Regions from separate parts of the Novosphingobium sp. 63-713 genome, predicted to be linked through region 2. Evidence: riboswitches for the same ligand, from Rfam matches in the RefSeq annotation. Region 2 holds a riboswitch; the other holds the start of a gene.
What was found. A riboswitch is a leader RNA that binds a small molecule or an ion and turns the genes downstream of it on or off. The one in region 2 is predicted to bind cobalamin.

Region 1 (3,677 bases), on a different contig from region 2:
GCTGCTGCGCGGGCGCAAGGACGAGATCGTCAAGGCCCCCATCGACATGGTGGGCCTTGGCCTGCTGATCGTTTGGGTCGGCGCGCTTCAGATCCTGCTGGATGAAGGGCGCAACCATGACTGGTTCGCCTCGGTCGAAATTCAGGCGCTGGCGGTGATTGCGGCGATCGGCTTTGCCTGTTTCCTGATCTGGGAACTGACCGAAAAGAACCCGATCGTCGATCTGCGCATCTTTCGCCATCGCGGCTTTACGGCCTCGGCGCTGACCTATTCGGTGGGCTTTGGCGCCTTCTTTGCCACGGTCGTGATCCTGCCTTTGTGGTTGCAGCAGAACCTTGGCTATACCGCCACCTGGGCGGGCTATGCCACCGGGGTGATGGGGGTGTTCGCCGTCTTGTCCGCGCCCATCGTCGGCCAATTGGCGGCCAAGATGGACCCGCGCAAGATCATCTTCACCGGCATCATGGGCCTCGCGGGTCTTGCCGCATGGCGCACCAGTTTCAACAGCGACGTCACCTTCTGGCAGGCGGCTCTGCCCACCTTGATGACCGGGCCTTTCATGGTGATGTTCTTCATCCCCACCATCGGCCTTGCCATGGCCAGCGTCGATCCAGGCGAGGAAGCCAATGCGGCGGGCGTGTCCAATTTCATGCGCACCGTGGCGGGGGCCTTTGCCACCTCGCTGGTGCAGACGGGCTGGGAAAACGAGGCCACCCGCGCGCAAAGCGCGATTGCCGGGGCCATGCCGCAGGGGCAGGCCACCATCGACGGCATGGTCGATGGCGGACAGAGCAACGAAGGCGCCATCGCCTCGCTGACCCAATTGGTTCAGGGGCAGAGCGTGATGGTGGCAACGGTCCATATATTCGCGATCATCGCGGTCTGTTTTGTGGCCGCCGCCATGATCGTCTGGCTCGTGCCAAAGCCCAAGGGGCCGATCGACACCGCCGCCGCGCATTGATGCAAAAAGGGGTCGGAGATTTCCGGCCCCTTTTCAATTTGAGCTTGGCTTGACCTTTGCCCCCGCGCCCGATACCCACGGCCCCAAGCGACAGGTTCCCCGCGAGGGGATCAAAAGGGAACACGGGTTCAAGACCCGGGCTGCCCCTGCAACTGTGAGCGGATAGCCATCGGCCCGATGCCATTGAGGGGGGAACCCTTTGAGAAGGCGGCCGAACCGGCATGGACCCGCGAGCCAGGAGACCTGCCTGACGCCGTCGTTTTTCGCTCCGACAGGGTGTGCGGCGCGGACGGGGTTTTCCTCGATAGCGACATTGTGGCTCTGCCGGAGGGGTTCCGGGCGGGATGCTTCGGCATGTCGCCTTGGGCGCATCGGGCGGGGCGTGAACGTCTGGTCGAGGGAAGAGCCATGCCCGAATATATTGCGGATTTCCGGTAATGCTGCGCGCGGTGGATCAAGGGCCATGCGTGGTGGTCTGTTCGACATGCCGGGTTTCGGCCGATGTGCGCGAGGATGAGCAGAGGCGGCGCGGCGGCGCCTTGCTGGCCGATGCCTTGCGCGCGGCGCAAGAGGATGATCCGGCCCTGGCCGGGGTCGGGGTGGAGGAAATGCCTTGCCTGTTCGCGTGTCAGCGGCACTGCGTGGTGCAGATCCGCGCGCCGGGGCGGATCGGCTATGTGCTGGGCGATTTCGCGGCCGATGGCGAGGCCGCCCGCGCGATCCTCGATTATGCCGCGCTTCATGCGGCCAGCGAGCATGGGCAGGTGCCCTATCGCCAATGGCCCGCAGGCGTGAAGGGCCATTTCATCACCCGCACCCCGCCTGAAGGATTTGTCGTCGCATGACCCTGTTTGCCAGCCCGACGGATTTCCTCGCCGCGCTTTCGTCCCTGCCCGCCGCCGATGCCGGGGCGATAGCCGCTGCCGCCGCGCGTCAGGCGCAATTGACCAAGCCCGCCGGATCGCTCGGCCGTCTGGAGGAAATCGCCCTGTTCATGGCCGGGTGGAGCGGGCGCGAAATCCCCGCGCTCGATCACCTGCAAGGCATTGTCTTTGCCGGCAATCACGGCATCGCGGCGCGTGGCGTCAGCGCCTATCCGCCCGAGGTGACGGCCCAGATGGTGGGCAATTTCCGTCAGGGCGGCGCGGCGATCAATGCTCTGGCGCGGGCCTGCGGGGCGCATCTGACGATTGTGCCGCTTGATCTCCACCGCCCGACGCAGGACATCACGCAGGCCCCGGCGATGAGCGAGGAGGAATGCCTGGCCGCCCTGAACGCGGGGGCATGCGCGGTCGATCCGCGGGCCGACCTGCTGTTTGTGGGCGAGATGGGGATCGGCAACACCACCCCCGCCGCCGCGCTTTGCGCACAGGCTTTTGGCGGGGGCGGGGCCGAATGGGCCGGGCGCGGCACGGGGTTGGATGCGCCGGGCGTCGCGCGCAAGGTGGCTGTGGTGGATGAGGCTCTGGCGCTGCATGGTGCCGACATCCGCGATCCGTTCGAGGCGCTGCGCCGGTTGGGCGGGCGTGAGATCGCGGCGATGGCGGGGGCCATTGTGGCCGCGCGGGCAATGCGGATTCCGGTGCTGCTCGATGGCTTTATCGCTTGCGCCTCGATCGCCCCCATCGCTGCGGCGGAGCCCGACATCACCGCCCATTGCATGGCGGCCCATTGCTCGGCCGAAGGGGGCCATGCCCGCCTGCTGGCCCATCTCGGCCTCGATCCGCTGCTGCATCTGGCCATGCGTCTGGGCGAGGGCAGCGGGGCGGCGGTGGCCGCACAACTGGTGCGCAGCGCTCTGGCGGCCCATGCCGACATGGCGACCTTTGCGCAGGCCCAAGTAGCCGGACCCCAATTGGCCGGGGCGCTGTGAAGGCGCGGGCGCTCCACTTGATCCGCCACGGCGCGGTTGAGGGGGCAGGGCGCCTCCATGGCCATCGCGATGTGGCGCCAACGCCGGAGGGTCTGATCGCCTGCCGCGCCCGAGCGCGGGGATTGGCGGTGGCTTGCCTCATTGCCTCGGACCTGTCCCGCGCGCGGATGGCGGGCGAAGAGATCGCGCAGGATAGCGGGCTGGCGCTCACCATCGACCCCCGCTGGCGCGAGTTGAATTTCGGCGCGTGGGAGGGCTGCGCTCCGGCCGAACTGGGCGGGGCCATTGCGCCGTTCTGGGATGATCCGCAGGCCAATCCTCCCCCAGGCGGCGAAAGCTGGGGCGATATGCAGGGCCGCATCGCGCAGGCCCTGCTGGTGATCGAGGAGGACGCGCTGGTCATCACCCATGCCGGGCCGATGCGCGCGGCGCTGGGCCTGCTGCTGGGCCTGACCTATCGCCAGACCTGGGCTTTTCATTTGCCCTATGCCGCGCGGATCAGCCTGCGCCTGTGGGGCGACGGGGCGCAGGTGACGGAATTGATCGCGTGAAACATCTGATCCTCGCGCTGCAATTCATGACGCGCCTGCCGCTGCCCGCGATGGAGGCGGACCGGGCGGATTACGCCAAAGCGATGCGCTGGTTTCCCGCCGCCGGGCTGGTGGTGGGGGGCTGCGTGGCGGGCGCAGTCTGGGCGCTGGGGCGGGTCGATCCGTGGCTGGGCGCGCTGGGCGGCCTCGCGGCTTGGGTGGGCATGACGGGCGCGCTCCATCTCGACGGGTTGGGCGATATGGCCGATGCGGCGGGCGCGGCGCATAAGGATCCTGCGCGGTTGAAGGCCGT
Region 2 (3,677 bases):
GATGCAGGATGGCCAGCGCCCGATCACGGCGGGCTTCTGGTTCGCGCTAGGCCATTCCGGGATCATCGCCATCGCCTCTGTCGGCATCGCCCTGACAGCCAGCGCTCTGGCCCGCTTCGGTGCGTTCAAGGAGATCGGCGGGGTGATCGCCACGGTGATCTCGGCGCTGTTCCTTTTCACCATCGCGGGCATGAACCTTGCCATCCTGCGCTCGGTCTGGCGCAGCTTTGTTCATGTCCGCGCGGGCGGTGCTTATACGGAAAGCGACCTCGACCTGCTGGCCGGATCGCGCGGGCCGCTTTCGCGCCTGTTCGCACCCATGTTCCGGCTGGTCGGCAAGAGCTGGCATATGGCCCCGCTCGGCTTCCTCTTCGGCCTCGGCTTTGACACGGCCACTGAGGTTGCGATTCTGGGCATGTCGGCCAATCAGGCGGCCAATGGCCTCTCCCTCGCCACGGTTCTGGTGCTGCCCGCGCTGTTTGCCGCCGGGATGGCGTTGATCGACACGGCCGATGGCGTGGTCATGCTTGGCGCCTATGAATGGGCCTTCGTAAAGCCGATCCGCAAACTCTATTACAACATCACCATCACGCTGGTGTCGGCCCTTGTCGCCATCGTCATCGGCGGGATTGAAACGCTGGCCCTGATCGGCGGCAAGCTGGGCCTGACGGGCTGGCCTTGGGCCATGGCGACACGGCTGGGCGAAAATTTCAACAGTCTGGGCTTTGGCATCATCGCCCTGTTCGTCCTGTGCTGGCTTATCAGTTTTGCCATTTATCGCTGGAAACGCTTTGACGAGATCGAGGTTTCGTAAACACGCCAATTGCTTTTCGCGCCATGTGGTTTAGAACCAAGCGCGAAAGTTCGGGGCAACCCGGTTTTCAATGATCGCGCCGGTGCCCGTAAATGGGCTTAATCGGGAATGCGGTGCGGGGGGCCTGCCCCCCAAATCCGTGGCTGTCCCTGCAACTGTGAGCGGATAGCGCGATGCACATGTCCCCCTCCATCCGGGGGCGGCCACTGGGCTTAACGGTCTGGGAAGGCGTGCATCAAGCTGTGACCCGCAAGCCAGGAGACCTGCCGGCGCACCGGTCGCTCTTGCCTTGATCCAGGGAGTGGTCACGGCACGGTAACTCCCCGTCTGAGCGGCGAACTGTGTGGCTGGGGCCGCACGGGTTGCGTGGTCACGGGCGCCTCGTCGCGCCCGCCCGTTGTCGCGCGCCGACCGGATTGTTCCGGTATGCCCCGCCCTGTCTCGCTCCGGCGCGCGGGAGAAGTACCAGTGCCTGACCTGTCCAAGGTTCCCGTCACCATCGTCACCGGCTTTCTGGGCGCGGGAAAAACCACGCTGATCAGCCATTTGATCCGCAATGCTGGCGGCCGCAGGCTGGCCGTGGTGGTCAATGAATTCGGCATGCTGGGGGTGGATGGCGACATTCTGCAATCCTGCGCCATTCCCGATTGCCCGGTGGAAAATATCGTCGAACTGGCCAATGGCTGCATCTGCTGCACGGTGGCCGATGATTTCATCCCCACGGTGGAGCGCCTGCTGGCGCTGAATCCGCGCCCCGATCACATCCTGATCGAAACCTCCGGCCTTGCCCTGCCCAAGCCCTTGCTCAAAGCCTTTGACTGGCCCGCGATCCGCAGCCGGATCACGGTCGATGGCGTGCTGGCGCTGGCCGATGCCGAAGCGGTGGCGGCGGGCCGCTTCGCCCCCGATCCCGCGGCCATCGAGGCCCAGCGCGCCGCCGATCCGGGGGTTGACCATGAAACCCCGCTTTCCGAAGTGTTCGAGGACCAGCTGGCCTGCGCCGACATGGTGCTGCTGACCAAGGTGGACCTTGCCGGGACGCAGGGCACTGCCGAAGCCCGCGCGGTAATCGCGGCGGAGACCCCGCGTCCCATCCTCGAACTGGCCGAGGGCGTCATCGACCCGCGCGTTATCCTTGGCCTTGGCGCGGCGGCCGAGGACGATATTGCCGCCCGCCCCTCGCATCACGATGGCGAGGATGACCACGAGCATGACGATTTCGACAGCACGGTCGTCACCCTGCCGGAAATCACTGACCCGTCGGATCTGGCCGCCCGCATTGGCCAGCTCGCGGACCAGTATGGGATCCTGCGCGTCAAGGGCTATGCCGCCGTGGCGGGCAAGCCGATGCGCCTGCTGGTTCAGGCCGTGGGCGGGCGCGTGCGCCACCATTACGACCGCCCATGGCGCGCGGGCGAGACCCGCCAGACCACGCTGGTCGCCATTGCAGAGCGCGGAAATATAGATGCCGCCGCCATCCAGGCCACGCTGGCGGGCTAAACCCGATGCATGTCATCTTTCGCGAAACGCACGGGATGGAGGAAACGGCCATTCCGCAGGATCTGGGGCAGGCGCCTGCGGATCTGGTCGTGCTGTCATTTTCCGACAGCGATCTGGGCGCCTTTGCGGCGGCATGGCATCGTGCGCACAGCGATGATCCGGCCTTCCCCTCGCTGCGCCTCGCCAATCTTTCGGCGTTGGCCCATCCGCTCTCGGTCGATACCTATATCGAACGGACATTATTGGGGGCAAAGGCCATCCTGATCCGCCTGATCGGAGGGCAGGCCTATTGGTCCTATGGGCTACAACAGGTCGAGATAATGGCCCGGTCGCGGGGCATCGCGCTGGCGGTGCTGCCCGCCGATGGGCGAGCGGACATTCGGCTGGATTCGGCCTCGACCGTGGCGCCCGCCTTGCTGGCCGATTTGCGCCGCCTGTGCGATGGCGGCGGGGCCGAGGCCGCGGGCACGGCGCTGAATTTATTGGCCGGGGCGGCGGGATTTTCGTTGGCGCCGGGTGCGGCAAGGGCGGGATTGCCGATGGCCGGGGGATGGCATCCGGAGCGAGGAGTGTGCGATCCTTTGACATTTGCCGCCACCCGCCCGCTCGTGCTGATCATCTTTTACCGCTCCTATCTGGCCGCCGATGATCTCGACCCCTTTGCCCAATTGCATCAGGCGTTTGAGGCGGAAGGCTATGATACGCTCTCGCTCTTCGTCCCCTCGCTGAAAGAGCCGCAGGCGCGGGCGCAAGTCGAGCGCTGGGTCCGAGAACTGGCCCCTGCGGCAATCCTCAACGCCACCGCCTTTTCCGCCCGCAACGAGGGGGGCCAGTCGCCGCTCGATGTCGCCAATGTGCCGGTGTTTCAACTGGCGCTGGCCACCTGTTCGCACGAAGCATGGTCCAACACCGCGCGCGGCCTGTCGCCCGCCGATCTGGCGATGCATGTGGTGCTGCCCGAGATCGACGGGCGAGTGTTTGCCGGGGTGGTCAGTTTCAAGGAGGCTGCCGCGCATGATCCGGCGTTGGGCTTTGCGCGCCATCTGCACTGCGGCGATCCGGCGCGCATCGCCGCCATTGCCGCGCGCGTTTCCGGCTGGATCGCTCTTGGCCGCAAGCCCTCGCAGGACCGCCGCATCGCCCTGATCCTCTCCACCTATCCCGGCAAGGCGCATCAGATGGCCCATGCCGTCGGCCTCGACGCGCTGGCCTCGGCGCAGGCGATGCTGAGCGATCTGGGCGAGCCTGATGTGCCTGATCTGGCCGCCGCCTTGGCGCGGCAAAGCATAGGCTGGCCGCTTTCTGCCTACCGCAAGGCGCTGGAAACCCTGCCCGCCCCTTTGCGCGAGGCGATGGAGCAAAA

Region 1: it holds a riboswitch for cobalamin, as region 2 does, so the genes downstream of both, BGP00_RS03660 (DUF1636 domain-containing protein) here and cobW (cobalamin biosynthesis protein CobW) in region 2, are expected to answer to the same signal.

The regions. Positions count from the first base shown of each region.
Region 1 is NZ_MKVS01000005.1:644,837-648,513, reverse strand. It holds gene BGP00_RS03665 (DHA2 family efflux MFS transporter permease subunit) at 1-961, shown strand, start outside; cobalamin riboswitch at 1,037-1,227, shown strand; gene BGP00_RS03660 (DUF1636 domain-containing protein) at 1,399-1,806, shown strand; gene cobT (nicotinate-nucleotide--dimethylbenzimidazole phosphoribosyltransferase) at 1,803-2,834, shown strand; gene BGP00_RS03650 (histidine phosphatase family protein) at 2,852-3,385, shown strand; gene BGP00_RS03645 (adenosylcobinamide-GDP ribazoletransferase) at 3,382-3,677, shown strand, end outside.
Region 2 is NZ_MKVS01000019.1:232,821-236,497, reverse strand. It holds gene BGP00_RS09300 (HoxN/HupN/NixA family nickel/cobalt transporter) at 1-814, shown strand, start outside; cobalamin riboswitch at 878-1,100, shown strand; gene cobW (cobalamin biosynthesis protein CobW) at 1,283-2,314, shown strand; gene cobN (cobaltochelatase subunit CobN) at 2,320-3,677, shown strand, end outside.